Regions from separate parts of the Methylobacterium sp. PvR107 genome, predicted to be linked through region 2. Evidence: riboswitches for the same ligand, from Rfam matches in the RefSeq annotation. Region 2 holds a riboswitch; the other holds the start of a gene.
The links. A riboswitch is a leader RNA that binds a small molecule or an ion and turns the genes downstream of it on or off. The one in region 2 is predicted to bind thiamine pyrophosphate.
Positions count from the first base shown of each region.

Region 1: another riboswitch for thiamine pyrophosphate. It lies ahead of thiO (glycine oxidase ThiO); the one in region 2 lies ahead of thiC (phosphomethylpyrimidine synthase ThiC).

Region 1 is NZ_JAFIBW010000001.1:1,094,746-1,102,202, forward strand. Features, by position in the region: gene JOE48_RS05045 (transglutaminase family protein) at 1-529, shown strand, start outside; gene JOE48_RS05050 (peptidase) at 574-1,326, shown strand; gene JOE48_RS05055 (thiamine phosphate synthase) at 1,468-2,085, opposite strand; gene JOE48_RS05060 (thiazole synthase) at 2,103-2,906, opposite strand; gene thiS (sulfur carrier protein ThiS) at 2,909-3,121, opposite strand; gene thiO (glycine oxidase ThiO) at 3,118-4,341, opposite strand; TPP riboswitch at 4,406-4,534, opposite strand; gene JOE48_RS05075 (TIGR02281 family clan AA aspartic protease) at 4,718-5,224, shown strand; gene JOE48_RS05080 (glycosyltransferase) at 5,680-6,840, shown strand; gene JOE48_RS05085 (glycosyltransferase) at 7,041-7,457, shown strand, end outside.
Region 2 is NZ_JAFIBW010000001.1:4,604,622-4,612,078, forward strand. Features, by position in the region: gene thiC (phosphomethylpyrimidine synthase ThiC) at 1-1,508, opposite strand, end outside; TPP riboswitch at 1,580-1,685, opposite strand; gene JOE48_RS30460 (hypothetical protein) at 1,798-2,166, shown strand; gene JOE48_RS30465 (hypothetical protein) at 2,187-2,570, shown strand; gene JOE48_RS21740 (restriction endonuclease) at 2,640-3,014, shown strand; gene JOE48_RS21745 (acyltransferase family protein) at 3,122-4,192, shown strand; gene JOE48_RS21750 (pilus assembly protein PilZ) at 4,202-4,456, opposite strand; gene JOE48_RS21755 (hypothetical protein) at 4,569-5,021, opposite strand; gene JOE48_RS21760 (ATP-dependent helicase) at 5,194-5,580, shown strand; gene JOE48_RS21765 (transglycosylase domain-containing protein) at 5,721-7,457, shown strand, end outside.

The DNA.
Region 1 (7,457 bases), 3.5 Mb from region 2:
CTACCTGCGCGACACGGACCTGTGTGCCGCGAGTCCGGAGCTGCACGCCTTCGCCGAGCGCGTCGCGACGGCGGGGGACGGTGCCGTTCTGGCCCTGCTCCACCGGCTGATGGGCGCCGTCCAGGGCGCCGTGGCCTACGAGCCCGGCCCCGCCACCAGTGCCGTCCCGGCCGGCAGGGCCTTCGCGGCCGGGCGCGGCGTCTGCCAGGATCTTGCCCACGTCTACATTGCCGCTGCGCGTCACATCGGCGTCCCGACACGCTACGTGGCCGGCTACCGGGCCCGGGACGACGGGCAGGCGGACGTCGAGGCGCCCCACGGATGGGTCGAGGCCCTGGTGCCGGATCTCGGCTGGGTGGCGTTCGACCCCTGCTACGACGTCAGCCCGGCGGACAATTATATCCGCGTCGCGACCGGCCTGGACTATCTCGGCGCGGCGCCGATCCGCGGCAGCCGTACCGGGGGTGGCACCGAAACACTGGACGTGAAGCTGCGGGTCGAGCAAGGCAGGGCCTCCGCTCAATCCTGATCGTTCAGACACCGGTCCGCCGACCGCACGAGGGCCTGAAGACGATGACCTACTGCGTCGGTGTTCTGGTCGAGGAAGGGCTGGTCATGGTCGCCGATACCCGCACCAATGCGGGGCTCGACGACATCTCGACCTACCGAAAGCTCCACCATTTCAACGTGCCGGGCGAGCGGGTGATGATGCTCGCCTCGGCGGGCAACCTCTCGATCACCCAGTCGGTGCTCAGCCTGCTCCAGGAGGGCGTGCCCAGCGAGGACGACGGCGAGCCGCCGCAGAAGCTCGTCGAGGCGCCGACGATGTTCCAGGCGGCGCAGCTCATCGGCCGGGCGATCCGGCTGGTGCGATCGATCGAGAAGGATGGATTCGAGGCCGCCAATATCCGGTTCTCGATCTCCCTGCTGTTCGGCGGCCAGATCGGAACCGACGAGATGCGGCTGTACCTGATCTACTCGGCGGGCAACTTCATCGAGTGCAGCACCGACGCGCCGTTCCTCCAGATCGGCGAGCACAAATACGGCAAGCCGATCCTGGACCGGGCGGTGAAGTACACGACCGAGCTGTACGATGCCCTGAAGGTCAGCCTCGTCTCGATGGATTCGACCATGCGGTCGAATCTCGGCGTCGGCCTGCCGATCGACATCGCCTTGACCCGTCGGAATGCGCTGACGCTGGAGGTGAACCACCGGATCGAGGCCGGCGAGGGCTATTTCCACGACCTGCGCGAGCGTTGGTCGGCGGCGCTTCGGGCCGCGCACCGGGCCATCCCGCGGCCGCCCTATGGGCCTTCCAACTCCTAGAGCCGCCCCATCATCGGGCGTCTTTGCGAGCTGAGCGAAGCAATCCAGGGCGGCGCGTCATCGCCGGACTTGGCGCGTCCCTCGATTGCTTCGCGGTGCTCGCAAAGACGGCATCTGTTACCCTCAGGTCATCGTCCGAGCTTATGAAGCCTCCGCGGCGCTCCAGGCCTTCAGGAGCGCCCGCGTCGCTCCGGCCGGATCCTCGGCGCGCATCAGGCCGCCCATGATGGCGAAACCCGCCGCGCCTGCCGCGCGACAGGACCCGATCGCCTCGGGACCGAGACCGCCGAGCGCCACCACGGGCAGCCCGGCGCCGCAGCTGTCCGTGATTCCCTTGAGACCTAGCGCCGGTCCGTAGCCGGGCTTGCTCGCGGTCGCGTAGATCGGGCTGAGGGTCACGTAATCGGCGCCGGCCTTCGCGGCGGTTGCGGCCTCGCGCGGCGCGTGCGCCGAGACGCCGATCAGCGCAGCCTCGCCCAACGCGGCCCGCGCCGCAGCGATCGCCGCACGCCCCGAGCCGCCGCCGAGATGCACGCCGTCGGCACCGAGGGCGCGCGCCAGTGCGACATCGCCTCCAATCGTCAGGACGCCGTTCATGGCCCGCACGCACTCGGCCACGCGCGTGCCGAGGCGTCGCCGCGCGTCCGATTCCAGGTCCTTGTCCCGGAACCAGATCCAGCACCCGCCGCCGTCGAGGATCGCCTGCACGGTCTCGACGAGCGGCCGCGGATGCCCGTGCCGGTCCGTCACCGCCAGCATCCGTGACGGCAGCGCTGTCACGAGCCGACGAGGCCGAGCTGCGGGCTCGACGGCTCGGCCCGGCCGCGGCGGGGGATCCGCCCGGCCAGATGCGCGTCGCGCCCGGCCTCCACGGCCCGGCCCATGGCGCGGGCCATCCGCACGGGATCGTCGGCCTTGGCGATTGCGGTGTTGATCAGGCAGGCTGAGGCGCCGAGTTCCATGGCGATCACCGCGTCCGAAGCGGTGCCGATCCCGGCATCGACCACCACCGGCACCTTCGCACGGCGGCAGATCAGCTCGAGATTGGCCGGGTTGGCGACGCCCATCCCGGAGCCGATCAGGGAACCCATCGGCATCACGGCGGCGCAGCCGAGATCCTCCAGGCGCTGGCAGATGATCGGGTCGTCGTTGCAGTAGGGCAGGACCACGAAGCCGTCGTCCACGAGGTGGCGGCAGGCCTCCAGCAACTCGGTGACGTCCGGGTAGAGCGTCTCCCGGTCGCCGATCACCTCGACCTTGATCCAGTTGGTGTCGAGCGCCTCGCGGGCGAGTTCGGCGGTCATGATCGCGTCGCGGGCCGTCTCGCAGCCGGCGGTGTTCGGCAGAAAGCGCTTCCCCTTCAAGATCTTCACCGTGTCCGAGCCGTGTCCCTGGAGCGAGACCCGGCGGATCGAGGCGGTGACCACGTCGGCGCCGCTCGCCTCGACGGCGTCGCGCATGATCGCCTGGGTCGGGTAGCCGGCGGTGCCGATGAACAGCCGGGACGACAGGCTCACCCCGGCGATGATCAGGCTGTCGTCCCCGCTCTCCGGGCGCAGCGGCGTCAGAAACTGGTCCATGCTCAACCTCCCTGCATGGCGCGGACGATCTCGACGCGGTCGCCCTCCGCAACCGGGGTCTCGCCCCAGTCCCGACGGCGCAGCACCCGGCCGTTCAGCGCGATGGCGACGCCCTGCGGGCTCTCGATCCCGCTTTCCTCCGCCTCGAGACGGAACAGGGCGTCCACGGTCTCGGCGGCGCAGTCGCGCGGCTCGCCGTTGACGAAGAGCTTCATGCCGAGACCCTCCGGGGCTCGGGGCGGCCGAACCGCGCCAGGGTGAAGGGCCGGGCGACATCCGGCAGGACGCCCTCCAGTATCAAGCCGGCTACGGCGTCGGCGGTGATGGGGGCCAGCAGGTAGCCGTTGCGGTGATGGCCCGTGGCGGCGACGAGACCGGGGGCGATCACGTCGAGGATCGGCGCGTCGTCGTCCGAGGTGGGGCGGTAGCCGCTCCAGACAGCCTCGACCTCCATCTCTTCGATTCCGGGCAGCACCCGGCGTGCGCCCTCCAGCAAGGCGTAGAGGCCGCCCGCGGTGACGCCGGGCCGGAAGCCGCAATCCTCCACGGTGGCGCCGACGATGAGCTGGCCGTCGCTCTTCGGCGCCATGTGGACCTGCTCGGTCCAGATCATCCGGCCAAGCGTGCCGGTGCGCGGCGTGGTACGCAGGGCCAGCGACTGGCCCTTGAGCGGCCGGACCGGCAGAGCGAGCCCCTCCGGCAGCAGGCCGCCCTCCCCGCTCCAGGCACCGGAGGCCAGCACCACGGTCTCCGCCGCGAGGCCGCGATCCCCGGCCCGAATACCCGCGACACGGCCGCCCGAATAGTCGAGGGCGGTGACGGGCGTCCGCTCCACCAGGGTGACGCCGGCCCGACGGCAGGCTTCGGTGAGGGCGTGCATGACCAGCCGGGGATCGACCTGGTGGTCCAGCGGGCAGTGGATCCCGGCGGTGACGGAGGGGCGCAGGCCGGGCTCCAGCCGCCGAACCTCGCTGCCCGGCAGCCAGATCGCGTCGAGCCCGGAGCGGCGCTGCAGATCGAAGCGGAAGCGGAGGCGCTCGACCTCGTCGCGGCCGACCGCCAGGACCAGGGTGCCATCGGGACGGTAATCGATCGCGCGGCCGGACTCGGCTTCCAGGGCATCGCGGAATCCGGGCCAGAGCCGGAGCGACTCCAGGGCGAGCGGCAGGAGCGGATCCGAGCCGGGCTCGTGCTCGGCGGCGGGGGCCAGCATGCCGGTGGCTGCGAGGCTCGCGCCCGCGCCGATCGTGTCCCGCTCCAGCACGGTCACGGTGCGGCCCGCCCGGGCGAGCCGCCACGCAATCGACAGGCCGATCAGCCCGCCGCCGATGACGGCGATGTCGGTCCGCGCCGGCAGAGCCACGGGTGCGACACCGCAATCGGGGCTGCGGCGGCGGCCGATCGGTGAAGCGGGGCGGTCGAGGGGCACGGGCATCTCCGCGGATTGCCGTCGCGGGAACCGGGCCCTGTGCTTCGGTGAGAAGCTGTGGCCTGCCTTTCGGGCGGCCGCGGTCCAATCCCTACGCCGGTATGAGCCGGATCAGGTTCAAAGGATTTCCGCGCCGCAGGTCCTGACGGACGTGCCAGCGGTTTCTCAGCCCCTTGCCGGGGATCTCCCTGGAACGGGACAGATGTGGTCGCCCGCGCCGCATCGGTCAACCCCGCCGCTGACCGGCAGCGGCCGACGGACGGACATTCGTCGGACGCAGTCACCACCCGGATACCAAGCCGGACGAAAGCCAGCCGCCGGGCACCGGCCCTTCACGGATCGGGCGAAGACTACACAGCTCTGTCGGGTCGGAGCGGGAAGCGTGCGCACATTCGTGGTTGTCTGCACGATCGGCTTCCTGTCGACGATGGCTTTCCAGAAGCTGCGTGAGCGGACGCGTCCGGATCCAGTTGAACGGGCCTCAGCCGCGGCAACGGCGTCGGTTCTCGACGGAGCGGTGGCCGGCGTTGCGCTTCAGGCCGGGCGCAACGGGCACTTCTTCGTGAATGCCCTGATGGACGGTCGCGCCCTGTCGATGATGGTCGATACCGGCGCGAGTTCCTGTGCCTTCTCGGAGGAGGATGCCGAGCGGATCGGAATCCGTGTCCGCGCGGGCGATTTCAGCCGCGTCTGGAACACCGCGAACGGGACGGTCCGAGTGGCGCCGATCCGGATCGCCGTATTGCAGGTCGGTTCGATCACCGTGCGGGATGTGGACGCGGTGGTGATCCCGCGGGGGCGCCTCAGCTTGAGCCTGCTCGGCATGTCGTTTCTCAAGCGCCTGCGCGAGTTCAGCGTCAGCGGCGGAACGATGACCCTGCGGGGGTGAGGCGCCCCCGAGGTCCGTACCGGTGCCACGCCCGGACGCCTCGGAGCCGGAGGCCGGTCGCGGGGATCCGCTTCGTCCCATCGCGGGCCTTCCTCGAAGCGATTGCCTGCGACCCGGACCGGTCCGAGGGAAGCCAGATCGCTGCGGCGCCGCGGATGCCGAACTGCGCCTTTCGACCCGGCATGGAAGCCCGATTTGTTCCTTTGCGGCCGCGCTCGGAAACGCACAACCTTTCGATCAATATAGATCCCTATAGAAGAATTAATTTTCCGTCTTCATCACCACATCTCTCGGCAATGAGAGCAAAAAATGGAACATAGCTCTCTATTCTGAGTCGAAATAAGCTGAAATCCTGCTTCCGAAACCCGCCGAGACGCTTTGTTGTGGCCTGTTTCGATGTTACGAACGGACACGCCGTCTTGTCGGCCGCAAACATAATCTCGAATATGATTGCCATGAACGCTTTCGGTCAGACCGTCTGTTTGTCGATGATCGTCAAGAATGAAGCGCACGTCATACGACGCTGTCTCGATTCGGTTCGGTCGTTCATCGACTACTGGATCGTTGTTGATACCGGATCGACGGACGGGACGCAGGACGTCATCCGGGCGGCGATGGCCGATCGTCCCGGCCGGCTCGTCGAGCAACCGTGGGTCGACTTCGCGTTCAATCGGACCGAGGCGCTCAAACTCGCGCGCCCGCACGCCGACTACACGCTGATCATCGATGCCGACGACGAGCTGATCGTTCCCGAAGGCTTCGTTTTGCCGAAGCTCGCTGATGCCGGATACATGTTTACCATTCTTGATGGTAAGACTGAATATTTTCGAATACAGATGGTGAGCAATCGCTTCGATTGGCATTATCGGGGTGTGGTGCACGAATTTTTGGAATGCGCGGGCAATCCATCCACGCCGATGCTGCCGGTATCGATGCGCCGGGGCGATGACGGTGCGCGTCACCGCGATGAAATGTCTGAATATCGCGATCTCACCACAATGGAGAAGGCTCTTTCCATCGAGACCGACCCGTTCATGGTCGCACGTTACACGTTTTATCTGGCGAGATCCTATCGCGACGTGGGCGATGTCGCCAAGGCTCTCGCGTATTATTTGAAGCGTGCTGATCTCGGTTATTGGGAAGAAGAGGTTTACCTTAGCCTTCTCAATGCCGGGCTTATCTTGGAAACCCTGGGCAGGCCCGCGGTTGAGATCTTGGCGGTCTATGATCGTGCAATCTCCGTCTGTCCGGCGCGAGCAGAGGCGCGCCACGCCGCCAGTCGGTATTGCAGGATCTCGGGCAACTTCGCCGCCGGGTACCGCTACGCCGAGGCCGGCGTGCCGCTGCCAATGCCCAGCGAAGGGCTGGCCTTGAATCCGTGGGTGTATACTTATGGATTGCGAGATGAATTAGCGTTTCACGCTTATCACACAGGACAATTTCGGGTCTGCCTGTCCGTGTGCCTGGATATGTTCGAGCGATCGGACGTTCCGGAGGAAGTCCGCTCGCGCGTCTGCACGCTGTCTCGACAGGCGCTCGCTACGATGCTCGACCCGGTCTGGGGGTTGCAGCACTCTGCCTACAGGTCGGAATTCACGCCTGTTTGGCAAGGTTGAGCACACGAAGCGGTGTCGACGCGGTTCCGCCGCATCCGCGGACAGTCCCGAAGGCTCCCCGCAAGTTTAGGTCGATCCGGTCCGCGTCTTTCCGTGCGATTCCAGCGTCTCAGCGTTGCCTCCTCTCACGATCGCGGTGAAGCCGGCGGCTTTCGTCGTCTATGTCCTCGCAATTTTAAAGTGATCGGCCGGGATGTGATATGAATAATTTTGGTCAGACGATTTGCCTGTCAATGATTGTGCGGAACGAAGCTCATGTCATCCACCGATGCTTAGATTCCGTTCGGCCGCTTATCGATCACTGGGTCATCGTTGACACCGGATCGACCGATGGCACCCAGGATGTCATCCGTGCAGCGTTGGTCGATCTGCCCGGTGCTCTCGTGGAGCGGCCCTGGGTTGATTTCGCCCTCAACCGGACCGAGGCCTTGGCGCTCGCGCGTCCGCATGCCGATTATTCGCTGATCATCGACGCCGATGACGCGTTGATTGATCCGGAGCGGTTTGTGATGCCCCGGCTTTCTGAGCCCGGATACATGCTCGAGATCGTCGACGGACCCACCCGATACTGGCGGACACAACTCGTCGACAACCGGATGGATTGGCGTTACCGCGGC
Region 2 (7,457 bases):
GCGGCGATCTTGTAGGTGATGACGCCGGTCTTCACGTCGTCCCGGTCGGGCAGGCCGAGATGCTCCTTCGGGGTGACGTAGCAGAGCATCGCGGTGCCGAACCAGCCGATCATGGCGGCGCCGATGCCCGAGGTGATGTGGTCGTAGCCGGGGGCGATGTCGGTGGTCAGCGGGCCGAGGGTGTAGAACGGCGCCTCGCCGCACTCCTTCAGCTGCTTCTCCATGTTGACCTTGATCTTGTGCATCGGCACGTGGCCGGGACCCTCGATCATCACTTGGCAGCCCTTGTCCCAGGCGACCTTGGTCAACTCGCCCAGCGTCTCCAGCTCGCCGAACTGCGCGGCGTCGTTGGCGTCGGCGATCGAGCCGGGGCGCAGGCCGTCGCCCAGCGAGAACGACACGTCGTAGGCCCGCATGATGTCGCAGATCTCGTCGAACCGCTCGTAGAGGAACGATTCCCGGTGCCCGGCGAGGCACCAGCGCGCCATGATCGAGCCGCCGCGCGAGACGATGCCGGTGACGCGCCGGGCGGTCAGCGGCACATGGGCCAGCCGAACGCCGGCATGGATGGTGAAGTAGTCGATGCCCTGCTCGGCCTGCTCGATGAGTGTGTCCTTGAACACCTCCCAGTCGAGCTTGAGCGGATCGCCGCCGACCTTCTCCAGCGCCTGGTAGATCGGCACCGTGCCGATCGGGACCGGGCTGTTGCGGATGATCCACGAGCGGATGTTGTGGATGTTGCGGCCGGTGGACAGGTCCATGACCGTGTCGGCGCCCCAGCGGATCGACCAGACCAACTTCTCGACCTCGTCGGCGGCCGAGGAGGTCACGGCCGAGTTGCCGATATTGGCGTTGATCTTGACCAGGAAGTTCCGGCCGATCGCCATCGGCTCCAGCTCGGTGTGGTTGATGTTGGCCGGGATGATCGCGCGGCCGCGGGCGATCTCGTCCCGAACGAATTCGGGCGTGATGAAGGGCGGGACCGAGGCCCCGAAGCTCTGGCCGTCGGCGAGTGCGGCGTCCGCACCCTCCAGCATCGTCTCGCGGCAGGCATTCTCGCGATGGGCGACGTAGATCATCTCCTCGGTGATGATCCCCGCGCGGGCGAACTCGTACTGCGTCACCATCTGGCCCGGCGCGGCCTTGCGGATGAGCCGCTCGGCGGGACAGGCGGCGACGAGCTTGTCGCCCGCGAAGCCGTTATCCTCCGGCTTGACCGCCCGCGGCGCGACCGCCGCGTAGCCGCGACCGGCGATCCAGGGTTCGCGCACGCCGGGCAGGCCGGCATTGAGGTCGATACGCGCATCCGTCTCGGTGTAGGGCCCCGACGGGTCGTAGACCCGCACCGGAGCCTCTTTGGGATCGGAGAGGGCAATCTCGCGGTAGGGCACGCGGATATCCAGCCTGCCGGCCGGGCTCGCATAGACCTTGCGCGATCCGGTAACCGGACCGGTGGTCACGGCCTCGGGGCTGCCTTTCACGTCCTTGGGGAGAACGGGTGCGTTCATCGTGGGCCTCTCCTCGTTCTGGAGCGGTCCGGTCCACGCGATGGCTGAGAAGAGAGCCGGCCGCGCGACGCGCGACCGCAGGTTCCCGTCCCTCCGCCGGTATGAGCCGGATCAGGTTCAAGGGTCAGGGCAGCGTGCCCAATCTCAGCCCCCTGCAGGGCCCCCCTCGGAACGTTTCAAGACTCGGGCTCGCGGGCCGCTTTGTCAATGCCGGGGGCAATCCGTAAAGAACAGTTGCTCCCGGCCCGTCTCGCGCTCCGGCGAAAGCGGCGCTTTCCCGCCGGCGGATATGCGTCTCCTGATCGGCCTGGTTCTCGCGGCCATTCTCTTCTACGGGCTCGCCCTGGTCGTGCTCGGGCTCAACCAGCGCCGCGTCCTCTATCCGGGCGCCGATCGGTCACCGCGCGCCGGCGTGGCAGTTCCGGATGCGGCCGCGATCGCCCTCGTCACCGAGGACGGCGAGACGCTGCACGCGTTGTGGAAGTCGTCGCAGCCGGGCTGCGGCGTGGTGGTCAGTTTCCACGGCCATGGCTCGAGACCCGAGCCGCAGGGGGCCCGTTTCAGCGATGGTGCCTGGCACCTGGCGTCTGGGGCGTCCTGGCCCCCGCCGATCGCGGCTATCCGGGCTCGACCGGGCAACCGAGCGAGACGGGGCTGATCCGTGACGGAATGGCGGCGGTGGCCGCGCCGGCACCGGGTGCCCCGATCCTGCTTCACGGCCATTCCTTGGGCGCCGCCGTCGCAGTCGCGATCGGCGCGCGCACCTCGTCGCTTGGCTTGTCTCTGGAGGCGCCGTTCGACTCGATGACGGATGCCGTGCGGCGGCATGTCCCGCTGGCCCCATCCCGGCTCCTGCGCGACACCTATCGCTCGGACCGGCGCATCCGCACCGGGACGGCGCCCGTGCTGATCGTTCCCGGACGCCGTGATCCCGTGGTGCCGGCCAAGCTTGCGGTCGCCCTTGCGGCTTCAGCCGGGCCACGAGCCCGGATCGCGGTCATTCCGGGTGACCACGTCTCGATCCTGGGCGTCCGCGATCGCGAGGCCGAGGCGCTGTTTTAAAAACGCCTCGCGCCCGTCTGGGCGCCGGCGGATTTTGAGGGGTAAAAGGGTGAACGGGGGAGGATGTGCGTGGTCGGACGGCGCTCACGGCGTTGGAGTTTCGATGATCCCGATGCATTGGAGACGGTCGCGCGTCCGGATCCGGTCTGCCCGCTCTGCGAGCGACCGATCCCGCCCAGCGCCCGCTCCAGCCTCCATCACCTGACTCCGAAGCTGAAAGGCGGGACGCACCGGGGCACGGTCCGGCTGCACCAGATCTGCCACTCGGCCATCCATGCCCGCTACAGCGAGGCCGAGATCGCCAAGCGCCTCGCCGATGTGGAGGCCCTCAGGGCCGATCCGGAGATCGAGCGGTTCCTGACCTGGGTCCGCGGCAAGCCCGCCGATTTCCACGCCGCGACCCGCACGACCCGCGACCGGCGCGCGGCACGGCGCAAGTCCTGACGCACACCATTTACCGGGCATTCGCCACGTCGACAGCTCGCGCCGGCGCAGAGCCTTGTCGTCAACCGTTCCCGGTTCAGGATCGCCTCGGCTTCGAGGACGGGACGATGGCAGGAACCGGGGATGCGAGCGATCGGCTCGCCTGGGTCGATATCGCCAAGGGCATCTGCATCCTCCTCGTGGTCATGATGCATGCGGTGACCGGCACCGGCGAAGCCATGGGCGGCGAAGGTTTTCTGCATCCGGTCGTGGCCTTCGCGAAGCCGTTCCGGATCCCGGACTTCTTCCTGCTGTCCGGGCTGTTCATGGGCCGGGTGATCGACCGTGACTGGCGTCTGTTCTCCGACCGCCGCGTCGTGCACTTCGCCTACTTTTACCTGCTTTGGCTCGTGATCCAGTCGGTCGCGCGGTACGGCAAGATCGTAGGCGACGGTGGGCCGACCGACTTCGTGGCGCATCTCGCCCATGCGCTGATCGAACCCTATTCCAGCCTGTGGTTCATCTATCTGCTGGCGGTGTTCTCGGTGGTGACCAAGGCGCTCCGCCAGCTGCCTGCGGGCTTGGTGCTGGCGGGCGCTGCCCTGCTGCAGATCGCCGACATCCGCAGCGACTCGACGCTGATCGATGAATTCTGCGCCCGCTATGTCTATTTCCTCGCCGGGTACCTGTTTGCGGGCCGGATCTTCGCGCTGGCCGACACCGCGCACCGCCGGATCGGTCTTGCCCTGTGCGGCCTTGCCGCCTGGGCTGCCCTGGAAGGATGGCTGGCCCTGACCCCCTGGCGCAACCCGGATCATCCCACCTTGGCCAGTCTGCCGCTCGTCAGTCTTGCGCTGGGTGCGGCAGGCGCCCTGGCGATCGTCGTGACCGCCGCGCTGATCGTCCGGTTGGGCGGTCCGGTCGCCGAAGGGATCAGAATCTGCGGCCAGCGCTCGATCGTGATCTATCTCGCCTTCTCGTTGCCTATGGCCGCAACGCGGGAGATTCTCGTGCGCAGCGGTTGGATCGCCGATGTCGGCGTGACGAGCCTGATGGTCATCGCGATGGCGGTGCTGATGCCATTGATCCTCGAGCGGATCGTGCGCGGCACGCCGTTCGATTTCCTGTTCGTGCGACCCCGGCGCTTCGTCTTCGCCACGGCCGGCGCCCGCACCGTGACCGCTCTGCAACCGGGCTGAGGCGCGGGCTCAGCCTTCGACAGGCTCGAAGGTCAGGCCGATCCGGCGGCCTCGCCGCCACGCCACGGCGGCCGGCCGCGGCTCGGCTCCCTCAATCAAGCGCAGCAGGAACGTCGCCGGGACGACCTGGTCGCCCTCGACCTCGATCTGGGCGCCCGTCTCGGTCACATCCCAGACCAGGCAGCCGGCCTCGCCGTGGGCGAGCACCACGCTGCCGATCGTGAAGGCGTTCTTCCGGAAAACGCTGCGGCGATTCTCCGTCATGGCCTCCCACCGATCACGTCAGCCCGTGGAGCCGGGCTTCGCGCGTCACCATGTTGCCAAGCGACGGTTAACAGGCCGGTTGCGCGCGCGGACTGAGTTTCAAGGTCGCAGATCAATCCTCGTCCGGATCGTCCCGATCGCGACGCCGCGACGGTCCGTAATCCGCGTCGTAGGGACGGCGTAGCGGCGGGCGATCGTAGTCGCGACCGTAGCGATAGGTATCGCGGCGCGGCTCGTCGTCCTCGTCAATGCGACTGCGCTCGTTACCGCCGCCGGCGGTGATGCGCGGCGCGTACCAGCAGCTCTTCGGCTGGCCCGGAGCCGGGTCGCCGAAAGTCTGCGTGTTGCACGGAACCGTGCCGCCCTGCGGGAACGGGCGACCGTTGGTCCGGCCCGGCACCCCGTAATACACGTTGGTCGGGTAGGGCATCCGGCAGATTCCGCCCTCCTGGGCGCAGCCGACCAGGTTCACGGTGTCGAGCTGGTAGGCCTGCACGGGCGTCAGGTGCAGCACGGCCGATCCCAACGACAAGGCCCCGAAGGCCACAACGATCCGATGGCGCACGTCCCTGATTCCCCCTGGTTCGTGGTCACGCTGCCGAATAATCCGGATGCCGGCTTCCGGCCAGCGGCGTCGCTCGCTATGCCGTCGCCGGCAGCCATCGACATCGCGCATTGGGCTGTGTGTGGCCGCACCGTCCGGTCTTCATGCGAAGGTGGCGCCTCAGGAGGGCTTGATGAGAGATGCGTCCGCGCAGGAACTTCTGCTGCTCAGCGCACTGCAGGAATGCCGGATCCAACTCACGGCCGCACGCAAGGACGAACAGGCCGGCGCCGCCCTGCGGCACGACCTCGAGGCCGCACTTCATCGCGAGGAGAATCTCAAGAGCGAACTCGTGCTGGAGCGGGAGCGGACGGAGGCCGTCCGCCTCGTCCTTCATGCGCTCACGAAGAGCATCGGGTGGCTCGGTCTGCGCCGACGGCTCTTCCGGTCACGCATCGCCCGCCTCGGCCGCGAGACGCCGGATTCGGGTCCGCAAGCCGTGCGTCACGATGTGCTCCTTACCGAGTCCCGGCGTGTGCTCGGTGTGACGCCTCCCGTTGATCAGGCATCGGGGTCCTGACGCTCTCTCCGGTCGAAGCCGGGAACGGGCGCGGACCGCATCGATAACGGCCCCTTAAACGGCCGCATTTAGCGTGCGGAAACCGCTACGCGTCGCACGGGACCCGCGCGTCGGTTCGGATCAATGCGAAGACGGGATGCATGGCCAAGGGTCGAGGCAGGATTGAGCCGAACTTCGATGTGCCCGAAGGGCGCGTGAGGGATCGCGGCGAACTCGATCTGCGCCTGTCCCGGGAGGACCGTCCCGGGACAGGAGAGCGCGTGGCGAAGCGATCGGGCGGCACGGCGCGGCAGCCGGCCAAGACGGGCGGCCGACCGAAGCGTTCGGGCGGCGCCCGCCGTCGCCGGTCGTGGCTCGGCCGGATCGTCTACGGCACCGTCGTGCTCGGCCTCTGGGCCGTGATCGGTCTGGCCGGACTGATCGCCTACCACGCCTCTCAGTTGCCCCCGATCGACCAGCTCGCCGTACCCAAGCGGCCGCCCAACATCGCCATCTTGGCGAGCGACGGCTCGCTGCTGGCCAACCGCGGCGAGACGGGCGGCCGCGTGGTCTCGATCAAGGAGCTCCCGCCTTATCTCCCCCGCGCCTTCGTGGCGATCGAGGATCGGCGGTTCTACCAGCATTTCGGCGTCGACCCGGTCGGCATCCTGCGCGCCATCGGCCAGAACCTGACCCGGCGCGGCGTCGCCCAGGGCGGATCGACCCTGACGCAGCAACTCGCCAAAAACCTGTTCCTGACGCCCGAGCGCTCCGCCTCGCGCAAGATCCAGGAAGCCATCCTCGCCCTGTGGCTGGAGCACAAGTACACCAAGGACGAGATCCTCGAGCTGTACCTGAACCGCGTCTATTTCGGCGCCGGCGCCTACGGCGTCGAGGCCGCGGCGCAGCGGTATTTCGGCAAGCCTGCCAAGGAGGTGAGCCTCGCGCAGGCGGCCATGCTCGGCGGCCTCGTGCAGGCCCCCTCGCGGCTCGCCCCGAACCGCAACCTGCCCGCCGCCCAGGCGCGCGCCGCACAGGTGCTCGCGGCCATGCAGGACCTCGCCTTCGCGTCGGCGCAGGACGTCAAGGTGGCCCTCGCTCAGCCCGCGAAGCCCGCCAACGCCCGCGGCGGCGGCTCGGCCAACTACGTCGCGGACCTCGTGATGGACGTGCTCGACGATTACGTCGGCAAGTTCGACACCGACATCTCCGTGCAGACCACCGTCGATACCGGTCTCCAGGCCACCGCCGAACGCGCACTCACCGACGAGCTCAACGCCAAGGGCGCGCGGTTCAACGTGGGCCAGGGCGCCCTGGTCTCGATGCGGCCCGACGGCGCGATCCGCGCCCTGATCGGCGGTCGCGACTACGCCCAGAGCCAGTTCAACCGCGCGACCACCGCGAAGCGGCAGCCCGGCTCGTCGTTCAAGCCCTTCGTCTACCTCACCGCGGTGGAGCATGGGGCGACGCCCGACACCGTGCGCGATGACGCCCCGATCCGCATCGGCAATTGGGCGCCGGAAAACTACTCGCATCGCTACGAGGGTCCGGTCACCCTGCGGACCGCGCTCGCGCAATCGCTGAACACCGTCGCGGTGCGTCTCGGCCAGGAAGTCGGCCCGAAGGCGGTGGTGCAGACCGCCCAGCGGCTCGGGATCACGTCCCCGCTCCAGGCGAACGGGTCGATCGCCCTCGGCACGTCGGAAGTGACGCTGCTGGAGATGGTCGGAGCCTACGGCGCCTTCGCCAATGGTGGCATCGGCGTGATCCCGTACGTGGTCACCAGCGTGAAGAGCCAGGACGGCAAGGTGCTCTACAAGCGCGCCGACAGCGGCCTCGGCCGGGTCATCAGCGCCGATGCCGACGGCATGATGAACGCGATGATGCACGAGACCTTC